One region of the Geodermatophilus sp. SYSU D00879 genome, then DNA from elsewhere that is predicted to be linked to it. Evidence: riboswitches for the same ligand, from Rfam matches in the RefSeq annotation. Region 1 holds a riboswitch; each other region holds the start of a gene.
What was found. A riboswitch is a leader RNA that binds a small molecule or an ion and turns the genes downstream of it on or off. The one in region 1 is predicted to bind cyclic di-AMP.
Positions count from the first base shown of each region.

Region 1 (3,676 bases):
CGAGACCGGCCTCGGCGAAGTCGCCGTAGTAGCCCTGCCCCTCGCCGGTGAGCGTCGCGTGCAGCGCGTGGTGGAAGTCGTCGCTCCACTGGGCGTGGATGCCGGTGCCGCCGGCCACCCGCGGGGTGACCATCCGGGGGTCGTTCAGGTCGCTCTCGGCGATGAGCGTGAGCGGCCGGCCGACCGCGACCGAGAGCCGGTCGACCTCCTGCGCCATCTCCTCGAGCACGTGGGTGGCGCGCTCGTCGACCAGCGCGTGCACGGCGTCCAGCCGCAGCCCGTCGACGTGCATGTCGCGCAGCCACATCAGGGCGTTGTCCAGGACGTAGCGGCGGACCTCGTCGGAGTCCGGCCCGGACAGGTTGACCGACTCGCCCCAGGTGTTCGCGCCGCCCTCCGAGAAGATCGGCATGAACAGCGGCAGGTAGTTCCCCGACGGGCCGAGGTGGTTGTAGACGACGTCCTGGATGACGCCGATCCCGCGCTGGTGGCAGGCGTCGACGAACCGCTGGTAGGCCGCGGGGCCGCCGTAGCTCTCCTGCACCGTGTACCAGAGGACGCCGTCGTAGCCCCAGTTGTGCGTGCCGTCGAAGCCGTTGACGGGCAGCAGCTCGACGAAGTCGACGCCGAGGTCGGCGAGGTGGCCCAGCCGGTCGATGGCCGAGTCGAGGGTGCCCTCGGGGGTGAACGTGCCGACGTGCAGCTCGTAGACGACGCCGCCGGCCAGCGGGCGCCCGGTCCAGGCGCTGTCGCCCCACGCGTACGCCGACGGGTCGAACCGACGGGACAGCCCGTGCACGCCGTCGGGCTGGCGGCGCGAGCGCGGGTCGGGACGCGGGGTGTCGTCGTCGCCGAGCAGGTAGCCGTAGTCGGACTCCGGGCCGGCCTCGGCCTCGGCCCGCCACCAGCCGTCGTCGTCGCGGCGCATGTCGTGCACCGTGCCGTCGACCTGCAGGCGCACGCGCTCGGGCACGGGCGCCCAGACGGCGAACTCGACGGGTGCGGACATGCGGGGGCCTCCCAGCGGTAGTGCGGCTGACCGGTCCCTCTTGCCCGCTGCGGGCGCGGTCAACCGCGAGCGGCGGCCGGGGGAGCGGGTCCCCCGGTCGCCGCCACAGGTCACGGCAGCTGCAGCTCCTGCCCGACGTAGATATTGTTCGGGTCGCTGACCGTGCCGCTGTTGGCCGACCAGAGGGCCTTCCAGCCGCCCTTGACGCCCTGGGCTCGGGCGATCTTGCCCAGCGTGTCGCCGGACCGGACGGTGTACGAGCCGCCGGAGGCACCGGCGGCGGACTCCCCGGCCCGGGCGGCCGGGGCGGGCTCGGCCGGGGCGGGCTCGGCCGGGGCGGGCGCGGCCGGGGCGGGCGCGGCGGCCGGCGAGCCGGCCTCCGGGGCGTCCGGGTTCAGGCCCTTGCCGCAGGTGGGCCAGGCACCCGGGCCCTGGACGTCGAGCGTGCGCTCGGCGACGGCGATCTGCTGCGCCTTGGTGGCCAGGTCGGCGCGGGCGGCGTACTCGGTGCCGCCGAAGGCCGCCCAGGTGGACTGGCTGAACTGCAGGCCGCCGTAGTAGCCGTTGCCGGTGTTGATGCTCCAGTTGCCGCTGGACTCGCACTGGGCGACGGCGTCCCAGTCGTTGGGGGCGGCGGCCGAGGCCGGGCCGGCGGCGACGCCGATCGCGGCCGCGGCCACGCCGGTCGTCACGAGGGCACGGCGGAGCAGGGACGTGGACGTGCGCATGCGGGATCTCCGATCCGCCGCCTGCGAGGTGAGCTGTCGGGTTCGGAGCGATCGGTGCCCCGGCCGCGCAGAGCGCGGCTTCACCCCGAGGCGCTGCGTCCGGTCCCCCCGTGACCGCGGTGCAGGCGCCGAAGTGGGTCCCCCACCCCCGTCCTGGCTGTGCAGGAGGAACGGAGCCCGGCGGACGGGGTTCGGCGGACCGGCTCCGGCACGCGGCTGTCATTGGCCCGCGTGCGGGGCAAAGGTAACGGCCGCATCACGAGACGGCACACCCGCCCCACCCGTCACGGCGTGTCGCCCGGCGTCCCCGCGGCGGCCCGCGCCCGGCGGCCGGGGGGAGTCGCAGGTCACGGTGGCGCCGGCCGGCGCCGCCGTGACCTGCGTCTCATTCTCGGACGAGCAGGGCCACCGGCAGCCGGGCCAGCAGCTCGCCGACGGGCGCGCCGCCGGCGTCGGAGACGACCCGCGTGCCGGTGAGCACGTCGCGCCAGGCGCCGGTCGGCAGCGCCAGCGCGGTGTCGCCCCAGCCGCCGGCGGCCAGCGCGACCGGCAGCCGGGTCGCCACGGTCACCGCGCCGCCCTGCTCTCCGGACCCACGGTCGAAGGCGACGACGTGCTGCGCGGCGGACCCGGTGGCGGCCACCGGGGTGTAGCCGGTGAACAGCCCGGGGTCGTCCCGCCGCAGCCGCAGCGCCCGCGAGACGACGAGCAGCTTGGCCGCGCCGGTCTCGTCGACCTCGGGCACCTCCCCGCCGTCGAGCCGGGCCAGCAGCGCGCGCCGTTCGTCGTAGTCGACCGGGCGGCGGTTGTCGGGGTCGACGAGCGAGTGGTCCCACAGCTCGGTGCCCTGGTAGACGTCCGGGACGCCGGGCATCGTCAGCTGCAGCAGCTTCTGCGCCAGCCCGTTGGACCGGCCGGCCGGGGCGATCCGCGCGACGAACGCCTCGATCTCGCGGTTCGTCGCCTCGTCGTCGAAGGCGGCGTCGACCATCGCGTGCAGCTGCGCCTCGAACGCCTCGTCGACGTCGGTCCACGTCGTCGACCGCCCGGCCTCGCGGGCGGCCTTCTCGGCGTAGGCGTGCGCCCGCTCGCGGGACAGCGGCCAGGCGCCGACCAGGTTCTGCCACACCAGGTGCGCCAGCGGCCGGTCGGGCAGCGGGTGGCGGGACAGCCAGCCGCGGACCAGGTCCGCCCACTCGGTCGGCACCTCGGCGAGGACGGCCAGGCGGGCCCGGGTGTCCTCGCTGCGCTTGGTGTCGTGCGTGGTGAGCGTCGTCATCGACTCCGGCTTGCGCTCCAGCCGCCGCGCCTGCGCCTCGTGGAACTCCTCCGGGGTGCTGCCGAAGCGCGCCGGGTCGCCGCCGACCTCGTTGAGCACCACGAACCGGGCCCAGCGGTAGTAGGCGCTGTCCTCGACGCCCTTGGCCATCACCGGGCCGCTGGTCTGCTCGAACCGGGTGGCCGCCTCGGTGCCGGCCTGCGCCAGCACCGGGTGCAGCGCGTCCACCGCGGCGACCAGGTCGGGACGGCGGTCGCGGACGTCGCCCACGGCGGCGTCGAGGTGCTCGCGGCCGTCGGGCAGGTAGGTGCGGTAGACGGAGAAGCTGGCCAGCAGCTCCGCCAGCGCCTCCTTCTCCGTCTCGACGTCGACGCCGGGCAGCTCGCCGATCACCCGCACCAGGCGGGCGACCTCGGAGCCGAGGATCCCGTCGGTGACCTCGCGCTTGCAGGCGTGCACCAGCTGCCCGTAGTCGACCGCCCGGCCGGACAGCTCGGTGTCCAGCGCGGTGAGCGCCGCCTCGCCGGCCGGGTCGACCAGGACGTCGTCGACCTCGGCCAGCGCGTCGTAGCCGGTGGTGCCGGCCGCCCGCCAGCTCTCCGGCAGGTCCTCCCCGGGCTCGAGGATCTTCTCGACCACCGTCCACCGGCCGCCCGAGGC
Region 1 covers NZ_JBJGZF010000005.1:245,759-249,434, forward strand. The annotation lists gene treZ (malto-oligosyltrehalose trehalohydrolase) at 1-1,009, opposite strand, end outside; gene ACI79B_RS09800 (transglycosylase family protein) at 1,120-1,737, opposite strand; cyclic di-AMP (ydaO/yuaA leader) riboswitch at 1,741-1,875, opposite strand; gene treY (malto-oligosyltrehalose synthase) at 2,123-3,676, opposite strand, start outside.

Region 2 (3,676 bases), on a different contig from region 1:
GTCGAGGACGTCGCCGGTGACGCTGATGCCGGTCACGCCGTTGAGGCCGGCGTTGACACCGACCGCCGTCCGGGAGAAGGGATCCACGTCGCTGGCCAGCACCCGGCGGGCGCCGGCGAGGACGGCGGCCACCGCGACCAGGCCGCTGCCCGACCCGAGGTCGAGCACCGTGCGGCCGGCGACGGTGGCGGGGGCGTCGAGCAGGTGGCGGGCCAGTGCCTGCCCGCCGGGCCAGGCGGCCGCCCAGAACGGCGGCTCCTCCCCCGCCCCGCCGGCCGCGGTCTCCATCGCCTCCCACAGGGCGACGACGTCGTCGGCGACGTGCAGCCGCACCTCGGGGACGAGCGAGGGCCGGCGCACCTGGGTGTGCGCGCGGACGAACCCCGCGGGCACCACCCGGGTGGCCGGCCCTCGCTGGATCACCTGGGGATCAGTACCAGCCGGTGGCCTGCGAGTGCGCCCAGGCGTCGCACGGCGTGCCGTAGCGCTGCTCGATGTAGATGAGGCCGGCGTCGATCTGGCGGTAGCCGTCGGAGGTCTTGGCGATCCCGGTGCTGGCCCAGGTGGAGTCCAGGAACTGCGGGATGCCGTAGGCGGTGCTGGTGGGGTTCTGCGCGTTGGGGTTCCAGCCGCTCTCCTTGCCCCACAGCTTCTCCAGGCAGGAGAACTGCTCGCCGCTGCCGACCTTGCTCAGCGCGTAGTCCTTGAAGGAGCCGGACGGCGCGGCCGGCGCGGCCTCCTCGGCGGCCTGCTCCTCGGCGGCCTGCTGCGCGGCGGCGGCCTCGGCGGCGGCCTGCGCCTCGGCGGCCTGGCGAGCGGCCTCCTGCTCCGCGGCGACGCGGGCGGCCTCCTGCTCGGCGGCGACGCGGGCGGCCTCGGCCTCGGCGGCCTGGCGGTCGCGCTCCGCCTGCTCGGCGGCGAGCTGCGCCTGGGCGACACCGGCCTCCTGCGCGCTGCGCTCGGCGCGCGAGGCGGCGACGTCGGCCAGCGTCGTCAGGTCGGGGCCGGTCGCGGCCTGCGCGGCCGCCTGCTGCTGCGGGATGCCCAGCTCGTCGGCGACGCTGACCGCGGTGCCGGTGGTGCCGGCGGTGTCGGTGCCGGCGGAGGCAGCGGGGCCGCTGGTGGAGACGACGCCCACGATCAGCGCGCCGGCCGCGGCGGCGCCGAGCAGGAGGGCCGGGCGGCGCGGGCCCAGCGGCGGGCTGCCGCGGCGGAACAGGCGCCGGCGGGCGGGGGCCTCGGCGGCCGGCTCGGCGGCGTCCGCGAGCGCGGGCAGCTCGCGGGTGGCGGTGTCGGCGGTGGCGTCGATGGCGTCGGGAGTGGCGAGCTCGACGGTCACGGGGGCGTCGGCAGGCGTGTTCTGGACGTGGCGGGACATGAGGGGGTGAGGGCTCCGAGGGAGAGTGCGCGCGGCAGCGGCCCGGAGGCGGACCTCGGGCGTGCGGGTGCGGCGCGGGTCTGGGGGGTGTGGCGTTACGGGGTCCCCGGCGACGTCGTCGCAGGGAGCGGCAGGGCAGGGGCGGCCGGCGTCAGGCGGACGCGGGGGCGCGGTGTGCGCGCGGGCAGCTGCACCTGCGGGCCGCTTCGGCCCGGAGGCGGGGCATGCGGAGACTCTCCGTTTCTTCCGTGAGCCGCCTACCGAGTTAGCTGACGGGTTCGGGCGGGAAGGAGCCCTACGCGTGCCGGGCCGGAGCTCGGCGGGCGCGATTCACCCCAGTACTGCGGTGGGTCCCCGGCTCGCGTCCACGGGTGCGGACACGACTCGGCGGCGTCCGGCCGGGCTCCCCGGGACGGGGACCTGACGACCTGCCGGACGCAAGCCACCGTACGGTCGTTACCGGTTCGTGACAACGGTCGTGGCCGGAGGTGCGGCCGTGACGCGTGGTACGGACTGTCCCGTACCGGAACGCCCCTCCGCGTCGCCGCTGGTCAGGAGGCCGCGGCCACCTCGGGCCGGCCGGGCCCGTGCAGAGGTGTCACGTCGGACACGTCCGTGGCGGACGGCGCCGGCCGCGCCCCCGCGCGGGGCTCGGGCGCCGGGTCCTCCCCGAGGCGGGGCAGCCCCCGCTTGTCGCCGAGGGCGTGGACGTCGTCGGGCACGACCCCGGTGACGACGGCGAGCGCCTCGTCCAGCTGCCCGGTCAGCAGGCGCAGCCAGTCGCGCGCCCGGTCGCGCTCGTCGCGCAGCGGCTCGAGCTCGGCCTCGACGGCGGACCGGCGCTCGAGCGCCTCGGCGTCGGCCCGTGCCCGCGCCTCGGCGGCCTCGCGGTCCCGCCGCGCGCGCTCGGCGGCGGCCCCCTCCTCCAGCCGGGCGGCCTCGCGGCGCGCGGCCTCCAGGATCGCGGCGGCCTCGCTGCGGGTCTGCTCGCGGGCGGCGAGCACCGCCTCGCGCATCTCGGCCACCCCGGACAGCCGGGCCTGCGCCTCGGTGAGCGCCTCGGCGCGGATCCGCCCGGCCTCCTCCTCGGCGGCGGCGGTCAGCGCGGCGGCCGCCTCCTCGGCCCGGCGCATCATCGCCGCGGCGTCCTCGGGGCCGGGCAGGCTCTGCCGCTCGCGGACCAGCTGGGCCAGCCGGCGGCGGGCGTTCTGCAGCTCGGCCGACGCGGCGGCGTAGCGGCTGAGCAGGTGCTCGTTCTCCCGGCGCAGGACCAGCAACTCCGTCTCCGCCCAGGCGACGTAGTCGTCGACCTGCAGGCGGTCGTAGCCGCGCACCGCCCCGGTGAACACCGGTCCGGTGCCCAGCAGGCCGTCGAGCCCGCGTCCCGGAGGCGGCTCGGCGGGGCCGTCCCCGGCCCTGTCCGGAGCAGCTCCCTGTCCCCGCAGCGACATCCCGGTTCCCCCTCGGTGCGCTCCGATCCGGTCCCCCACCGGCACGCCGGCGTGGGTGATCACAGAGTTCCACCCGCCGGGTGCGGCCGAACGGGCCGACACGGGCGCGCGCGGGACGTGCGGACCGGTCGCGCCCGGACGTGCCGGGCTGGTCACTGTGCGCGGTCGAGAGGTCTCAGTACGGTCACGGCCCCCGCGGGGAATGCCCGGCGGAGGCGGGTCGTTGGGCCGGGTACAGTAGTTGCACTCTCAACCACATGGAGCACGAGATGCAGTTCGGGGTCTTCACGGTCAGCGACGTCACGACCGACCCGACGACGGGGCGGACGCCGAGCGAGGCGGAGCGGATCAAGGCCGTCGTCACCATCGCGAAGAAGGCCGAGGAGGTGGGCCTCGACGTCTTCGCGCTCGGCGAGCACCACAACCCGCCGTTCTTCTCGTCCTCCCCCACGACCACGCTGGCCTACGTCGCGGCGCAGACCTCCCGGCTGCAGCTGTCGACGTCGACCACGCTGATCACCACCAACGACCCGGTGAAGATCGCCGAGGACTACGCGATGCTGCAGCACCTCGCCGACGGCCGCGTCGACCTCATGATGGGCCGCGGCAACACCGGCCCGGTCTACCCGTGGTTCGGCCAGGACATCCGCAACGGCATCCCGCTGGCCGTGGAGAACTACGCGCTGCTGCGCCGGCTGTGGGACGAGGAGGTCGTGGACTGGCAGGGCCGGTTCCGCACCCCGCTGCAGGGCTTCACCTCTACCCCGCGGCCGCTGGACGGCGTCCCGCCGTTCGTGTGGCACGGCTCGATCCGCAGCCCGCAGATCGCCGAGCAGGCCGCCTACTA
Region 2 covers NZ_JBJGZF010000008.1:119,864-123,539, forward strand. The annotation lists gene ACI79B_RS12685 (class I SAM-dependent methyltransferase) at 1-423, opposite strand, end outside; gene ACI79B_RS12690 (aggregation-promoting factor C-terminal-like domain-containing protein) at 431-1,339, opposite strand; cyclic di-AMP (ydaO/yuaA leader) riboswitch at 1,618-1,778, opposite strand; gene ACI79B_RS12695 (hypothetical protein) at 1,930-2,829, opposite strand; gene ACI79B_RS12700 (LLM class flavin-dependent oxidoreductase) at 3,087-3,676, shown strand, end outside.
Region 2: it holds a riboswitch for cyclic di-AMP, as region 1 does, so the genes downstream of both, ACI79B_RS12690 (aggregation-promoting factor C-terminal-like domain-containing protein) here and ACI79B_RS09800 (transglycosylase family protein) in region 1, are expected to answer to the same signal.

Region 3 (3,676 bases), on a different contig from region 1:
CGCCTCGGCCAGCCGCAGCAGGTCGGTGCGCAGCTCGCCGGCCGGCAGCGGCGTGAAGCTGTTGAACGCCGGCTCGATGACCACCGGGTAGAGGAAGGAGCCGGCGACGACCAGCGCGGCCGCGCCGCCGGCGGCCCACGCCCACCAGGTGCGCGGCGCGCGGCGGGCCAGCGCGACGAGCACGAGCAGGCCGAGGGCGGTGAGCCCGGCGTCGATGGCGGTGGAGACCGCGACGTCGCGCAGCCACAGCGGCCAGGAGCGCGTGGACAGCCCGTAGCGGTGCCGCACCACCTCGCCGTAGGCGGAGATCGGCAGCGTCACCAGCCGGCCGACGACCACCAGCGCGACCGTGCCCAGCAGCACGGTGAGGGGCCGGCGGCGGCCTCCCGCGCGGCCGACCGCGGTCACCAGCCGGCTGCCCAGGCGGGTGAGGCCGAGCAGCGCGGAGACGGCGAGCCCGAGCACCAGGTTGGTCAGCGACGCGGGACGGATGTCGGCGGCGAGGGCCTCGGCGCGGCGGACGACCTCGGCGGGCAGCCCGGCGTCGTCGGTGACCGGGGACGCGCCGCCGGGCGGGGTGGGCAGCAGCGTCCAGGGCGTGCGGATGGCGATGACGACGACGAGCGCCGCGCCGAGCACGAGCGCGACCAGCAGCGCGGCGCGGCGGGAGCCGGTGCGGTCGGGGCGGGTGGCCGCGGGGCCGGGGCGGGTGCTCGTCCCGCCCGCCCTGCTCACCCGGCCGATCCTAGGCGCGCGCCGGCGCCGCACCGCGGTTCCCCTCCACGGACGCCGAGGGCCGGCGACCCGGACGGGTCACCGGCCCTCGGCCCGTGGGGTGCTGGAACGGCCGCCCTCCAGGAACCCTCCGCCTGCGCGTTGGGGAAGGGTGGTCCTTCGTCTAGGCGACGCGGCGCATCGCGGTGATGCCGCCCATCGAGTCGACCGACACGACCTTCACCGGCTGCCCCGACGTGGAGGCGTGCACCATCTGGCCGTTGCCGATGTACATCGAGACGTGGCTGACCGGGCTGTAGTAGAAGATCAGGTCGCCCGGCTGCAGGTCCGCCCGCGAGACGGCGGTGCCCATGCGCGACTGCATGCTGCTGGAGTGCGGGAGGCTGATCCCGGCCGCCGCGTAGGCGTACTGGGTCAGGCCCGAGCAGTCGAAGGCGTCTGGCCCGCCCGCACCCCACACGTAGGGGTCGCCCACCTGGGCCAGCGCCGTCTGCACCGCCGTCTGCGCGGCACCGCTGCCGCCGCTGCCCGCCGACGGCGCCGGGGCCGGAGCGGGGGCCGGAGCGGGGGCCGCGGCCTGCGTGCCGGCCACGGTCGGAGCGCTGTCGCCGCGCGAGCCGCCGGCCGGCTCGTCGCCCGCCTCCGCCTGCGCGCCGGCGGCCAGGCCGGCCTCCTGCGCGGCGAGCGCCGCCTGCCGCTGCGCCTCGGTGAGCGCGGCGAACTGCGCCTGGTAGTCGGCGATGTCGTCCTGGAGCTGCGCCTCCTGGGCGCTCAGGTCGTCGAGGGTGCGCTGCGCCTCGGCCTCGGCGGCCTCGGCGTCGGCCTGCGCCTGGCGGGCGGCGGCCGCCGCCTCGTCCACCTCGTCGAGGACCGAGGTGGTGTGGTCGGCGATCTGACCGAGGGTGGCCAGCGAGGCGACGAAGTCCTCGGCGGAGTCGCTGGTCATCAGCAGGTCGAGCCCGGCGAAGCCGTCGCCGTTGCCGGCGGTGTAGGCGCTGCGCGCCACCTGGCGGATCTGGCCGTCGAGGTCCCGCAGCTGGTCCTGCGCCTCGGCGGCGGCCCGGTCGGCCTCGTCGGCGGCGGCCTGCTGCTGGGCGAGGACCTCGCGGGCCTCGTTGACCTGCTCGGTGACGACCTCGAGCCGGTGGCCGGCCTCGGCGGCGAGCTGGGCGGCCTGCTCCGGGGTGCCGGCCCGCTCGGGGTCGGCGGCCGCGGTGCCGGACAGCAGGCCGAGGGTCAGCGCGGCGGTGGTGCCGACGAGGGTGACCCGGCCGAGGTGGCGGGCCCGCGACGGGCGGTGTGGCCCGGCGGTGCGGGTGGCGGATGTGGACTTCTCGCGTGCATGCCCCAGGACGGGGCGGGGGGTCGCCACGGGCGGCGGCTCTCCGTTTCTTCCTCAGCAACCGCCTACCGAGTTAGCTGACGGGTTCGGGCTGGGAAGACGTGCCCTATCTCGTGCGCCCCGGTCGGGACCGGCGCGCACGAGAACTCACCCCAGTGCTGCGGTGGGTCCCCGGCTCACCTCGCGCACCTCCGGGGAGGGGCGTCCGGTGACTCGGCGGTGTCGGCCGAGGTCACCCCTGCGTCGGGTGACGACCACCCGGCCGGACGGCGCCACAGTACGGACGTGATGCAGTTGTGACAAACGAGGGGTGCGTGGACTGTGAGAACACACACGGTCAGCAGCCGCGCCACTCCGGTGAGTACCCGATCCGGGTGGTCCTCGCCGGTCAGCCCGTGCGCCGGCGCCCGTCCCGCGACGGCCGGTGCCGGAGCGGCGGCACCAGGCCACCCTCGGCCAGTGCCCGCACGGCCCGCCGCTCGACGTCGTCGAGCTCCACGACGACGCCCGGGCGCGGCAGGACGCCGTCGGCGGTCCGGGCCGCCGGGACGGGGGGCACCGGCAGCAGCACGGGGCCGGTGTCCCGCTCCGCGGGCGGGGCGCCCAGCAGGGCGGTGACGACGCAGTCGGCGCAGCCGGCGCCGCGCGCGGTGCACGAGTCGCAGTCGATGAGCATGGCCGTGTCCCTCCGGTGCCCCGGCCGCGCCGCCCGGTGCCGGGCCGCGGTCGGGACGGGTCTCCCTGTCGGTTGCCCGGCACGCTAGGGACGGCCACCGACAGTCCCGGCTCAGCCGCCCGCGTACTCCCAGTGCCACGGCTCCTCGCGGCCGTTGCCGGGGTCGGCCCAGGTCGGGTGCAGCCACCCGAACCGGCCGGCGTTGGCGACCATCCACGCGTACTGCGGCGTGCCGAAGCCGTCGATGCCGCCGCACAGGTCGACCGCCAGCCCCCAGCCGTGGTTGCTGGTGCCCGGGACCGCGGCGAGCGCCGGCTTCTCCCCGTAGAGCCGGACCTGGGCGGCGTAGGTGCGGTAGGAGTCGGTGATGCAGAGCGGCTGCCCGAACGCCGACGCGAACGCCGCGCTCATCGCCCGCCAGGCCGCCGCGGCGTCGCAGCGCAGCGAGTGGCCGCCCACCCCGATCGGGCACAGCGCGCTGGGCGGGATGAGGCCGTTGGGGTAGCCACCCCAGGCCCGGGCGCCGTCGAAGCTCGGCGGGTAGACGGTGTTGCCGCACTCCACCCGCAGGGCGCCGCCGGCCGGGCCGGGGGCGGGCGCCTCCGGCCGCGGGCCGAGGCTCGGCCGGCCGACGTGCAGCACCTGGTCAGCGGGCAGCCGGCGGACGACGACGGCGCCGGCCCGCGCGTCGGCGGCGAGCATGGTCTGCGCGTCCAGCGCGATGCCGACGTGCCCGAGGCCTGCCTCGGGGGTGCCGAGGAAGACCAGGTCGCCGGGCAGGACGTCCGCCGGGTCGACGGGCGTGGTGACCGCGAACAGGCCGGCCTGGTCGCCGGGCAGGTCGATGCCGGCGTCGCGGTAGACGGTGGAGACCAGCGAGCCGCAGTCCCAGGAGTCCGGGCCGGCCGTCCCCGGCGCGTAGG
Region 3 covers NZ_JBJGZF010000003.1:34,527-38,202, reverse strand. The annotation lists gene ACI79B_RS05830 (M48 family metallopeptidase) at 1-735, opposite strand, end outside; gene ACI79B_RS05825 (C40 family peptidase) at 899-2,107, opposite strand; cyclic di-AMP (ydaO/yuaA leader) riboswitch at 2,124-2,306, opposite strand; gene ACI79B_RS05820 (hypothetical protein) at 2,466-2,753, opposite strand; gene ACI79B_RS05815 (D-alanyl-D-alanine carboxypeptidase family protein) at 2,865-3,676, opposite strand, start outside.
Region 3: it holds a riboswitch for cyclic di-AMP, as region 1 does, so the genes downstream of both, ACI79B_RS05825 (C40 family peptidase) here and ACI79B_RS09800 (transglycosylase family protein) in region 1, are expected to answer to the same signal.

Region 4 (3,676 bases), on a different contig from region 1:
GCTCCAGGTCGGCCAGCGGGCCGCCGGGCACCCGCTCCCACCAGCCGCCCGGGCTCTCCGCGGCGGCGCCGGCCAGGTGCGAGAGCAGCTGCCCGACCGAGCGGTTCCCGAACGGCGTGCCGGGCACGTGCCGGTCCAGCGGGTCGTCCAGCCCCAGCCGGCCCTCGTCGCGCAGCCGCATGACCGCGACGGCGGTGACGGTCTTGCTGATCGACCCCAGCCGGTACTGCACGTCGGTGTGCGGCTCGGCGACGTCGCCCCGGCCGGCCGACCAGGCGAGCCCGCCGTCCCGGACCACCCCGGCGACCAGGCTGGGTGCCCGGCCCTCGTGCTGCACCCGGGCGGTGCGGGCCAGCAGCGTGCGGGCGGTCGAGGGCAGCACGGGCTCCGGCATGACCGGAACGGTAGGTCAGGCCCGGACGGGCGCCGCCAGCCGCCCGGTGCGCCCGGCCCAGCGCTCGAACACGACGGTGACCAGCGGCGGGACCGAGGCGGCCAGCGCGAGCAGCGTCGTCCACCGGGACCAGCCGAGCACCCGCGCGGCGACCAGGGCCACGACCACGTAGGCGACGAACACCGCACCGTGGACCGGCCCGAACACCTGGACGCCGACCTCGGAGGTCTCCGGCACGTACTTGACGTACATCCCGGCGAGCAGGCCGATCCAGGACAGGGCCTCGGCGACGGCGACGGCGCGGAAGGCCAGGGCGACGGTGCGGGGGTTCATCGGTGCGCGGTCCTCGGGTCGGGGGCGGGTCCGCAGGGTCAACGCGGCAGCGGACGCCGACGTCCCGGTCGGGGGGTGTGACGTGCGTGGCAGGGTCGGGCCGTGCGGGGTCCGGCGCGGCGCGAGTTCTGCCTGGTCCTGCTGCGCCGGATGGCCGACCTGCGCTGGGAGGTGCTCTGCCCCGGCGGCAGCGTGCTGCACGAGCACCTGGTGCGGGCCCGGGCTCCCCGGTCCCGCCGGCGGCCGACGGGCGGCTGCGGGTGTGGGAGCACGTGGTGGCCGACGTGAGCGGCCTGCCCGGGGCCCGGGGTGGACCCGCGGGTGGTCACCCGCCGGGAGGTGCGGCTGCCCTCCGGCGCGACGGCCGCCTTCGTCTGGGGCCTGCTGCAGCAGGTCCGGACGGACAGAGCCCCGGCACCCGAGGATGGGGTGCCGGGGCTCCCGAGCGGCTGACTCCGCGCGTCAGCCGATGCGGCGGGCGCCGGCGTAGCCGCCCATCGCGTCGATGCTCGCGACCTTGACGACGTCGCCCGACGTCGGCGCGTGCACCATCTGGCCGTTGCCGATGTAGATGCCGACGTGGCTCACCGGGCTGTAGAAGAAGACCAGGTCCCCGGGCTGCAGGTTGGCGCGGGAGACCGCGGTGCCCATCGTCGACTGCATCCTGCTGGAGTGCGGGAGGCTGATCCCCGCGGCCTTGAACGCGTACTGGGTGAGGCCGGAGCAGTCGAAGGCGTCCGGGCCGGCGGCCGCCCAGACGTAGGGGTCGCCGCGCTGGGCCATGGCGGTGGAGACGACGATGCCGGCGACGCCGCTGGCCGGCGCGGCGGCCGTGGCGGGCTCCTCCGCGGCGGTCGCGGGCTCCTCGCGGTCCTCGTCGCGGCTGGCGCGGGAGTCCTCGGAGGCGTGCGCCGCGGCGGCGGCGTCGAGGGCGGCGCGCCGCTCCTCGGCGCTCAGCTGGGCGTAGTCGGCCTGGTAGGCGGCGATCTGGGCCTCGAGGTCGGCCTGCTGGGCGGCGACGGCGTCGTACTGGCGCTGCGCCTCGGCGGCGGCCTCGGCGGCCGCGGTCTGCGCGGCGGTGGCGGTGTCGGTGGCGGTCACGGCCTGGCCGAGCAGTTCGCCCTGGTAGCCGGCGACGCCCTGCAGCAGCGTGACGCGGTTGACGAACTCGTCGGCGTCCTCGCTGGTCATGAGCGCCTGCAGCGAGCCCATGCTGTCGCCGGTGTAGGCCGACCGGGCGATGCCGATGACCTGCTGACGCGCGGTGTCCACGGCGGCCTGGGCGGTGGCCAGCTGCGCGGCGGCGGCGTCGGCGGCGGCCTGCTGGGCGGCGAGCGCCTCGCGCGCCTCGTTGAACTGCTCGGTGACGACCTCGAGGTCGTGGCCCCGGGCGGCGACCAGCTGCGCGGCCTCGGCGGCCGTCGCCGGCTCCTCCGCCCCGGCCGGCGCGGGGACGGCGCCCAGCCCGAGGCCGATGCCGAGGGCGCCGGCGAGGGCGAGGGCGGCGCGGCGGCCGCGGCCGGTCGCGGGCGTGCCGGGGACGGACGTGCGCAGGGACGCCACGCGGCGGTCTCTCCTTCTCCCAGGCCGCCTACCGGGTTAGCTGACGGGTTCGGGCGTGGAGTCGCCCGGCGCGTACGGACACGCGCTACACCCCAGGACTGCGATGGGTCCCCGGCCCGGTCCCCACGGGAGAAGGACCGGCTCGACGGCGTCCGCGGGGTGTCACCCGGACTGGTGACGGAACGCCCCGTTGGACGTACAGAGCGTAAGGTCCGCGACCGGCGTGTGACAATCACCCCGGTGTAATTACATCGCTCACACAAGGTGACCGGGCGACTGCGGGAGGTTGCCGACCCCCGCCGGTTTGCACACCCGTGGGGACGTGTACCGATTGCTGCATGTCCTCCTCCACGCGGATGCGCGCCACCCGGACACGGATCGCCCGGCCGCTCGTCGCGCTCGCCCTGTTCGGCTCCCTGGTCGCCTGCGGTGACAACACCGACTTCTCGCGCGGCCCGACCAACTGCGACTCCGCCGGCGGCAACGCCAGCAACGAGAACGACGCCAGCTGCCAGGAGACCGGTCAGAACCCCGGCAACGACGCCCCGACCACCGACGACGCGAGCACCGACGACTGAGCGGCGCCCGGCCCCGGCGGGACGCCCGGTCTGGTGGCATGAGCGGGTGAGCCCGGCACGCAGGTGGACGGCGGCCCGGGTGCGGGCCGAGACACGGACGCTGTTGGCCGGTGCCCGCCGTCTGCTGCACGGGCGTGACCTCGCGCTCATCGGCGCGGGGCTCACCTTCTACGCCGGCATCGCGGTGGTGCCGCTGGTGCTGGTCTCCGTCCGGCTGACCGCGCTGGCCACCTCGGCCGAGGAGGTCCGCGCGCGCAGCGAGCGGCTGACCGAGCTGCTGCCGGGGTCGCTGGGCGCGCCGGGCGCGGTGGACCGGCTGGTCGACGCCGGCGTCCGGCTGGACCTGCTGGGCTTCGCCCTGGCGCTGCTGCCCCTGTCGCTGTACGGCGAGGGGCTGCGGCGGGCACTGATGCGGTTCAGCCGGCGACGGGAGAACCTCACCGGCTGGCGGGGCCGGCTGCTCACGCTGCCCCTGGTCGTGGTCACGCCGCTGCTGCTGTACCCGCTGCTGCTGGCCGCCACAGTCATGGCCGACCTGGCCCGCGAGGACGGCGCCGGGCCTCTGATCGGGCGGTTCGCCGTCGGCTACTACTCGGTGCTGTTCGTGCTCACCGTGCCCATCCTGTGGGGCTACGGCGTGGTGGCCGGCGGCCGGCACCGGTGGGGCGCGCTGGTCAGCGGCGCCCTGTTCACCGCCGCCTGTCTGTCCGGCTTCCTGCAGGGCTTCGTGCTGTTCCTGTCCCTGCCACTGGACCTGGGCGCGCCCTTCGGCGGCCTGGTCGTCGTCGGCGCGGTGGTCGCCATCGGC
Region 4 covers NZ_JBJGZF010000004.1:14,713-18,388, reverse strand. The annotation lists gene ACI79B_RS07300 (serine hydrolase domain-containing protein) at 1-394, opposite strand, end outside; gene ACI79B_RS07295 (DUF3817 domain-containing protein) at 410-727, opposite strand; gene ACI79B_RS07290 (hypothetical protein) at 830-1,015, shown strand; gene ACI79B_RS07285 (NlpC/P60 family protein) at 1,190-2,290, opposite strand; cyclic di-AMP (ydaO/yuaA leader) riboswitch at 2,302-2,442, opposite strand; gene ACI79B_RS07280 (hypothetical protein) at 2,629-2,868, shown strand; partial or broken gene ACI79B_RS07275 (YhjD/YihY/BrkB family envelope integrity protein) at 2,915-3,676, shown strand, end outside.
Region 4: it holds a riboswitch for cyclic di-AMP, as region 1 does, so the genes downstream of both, ACI79B_RS07285 (NlpC/P60 family protein) here and ACI79B_RS09800 (transglycosylase family protein) in region 1, are expected to answer to the same signal.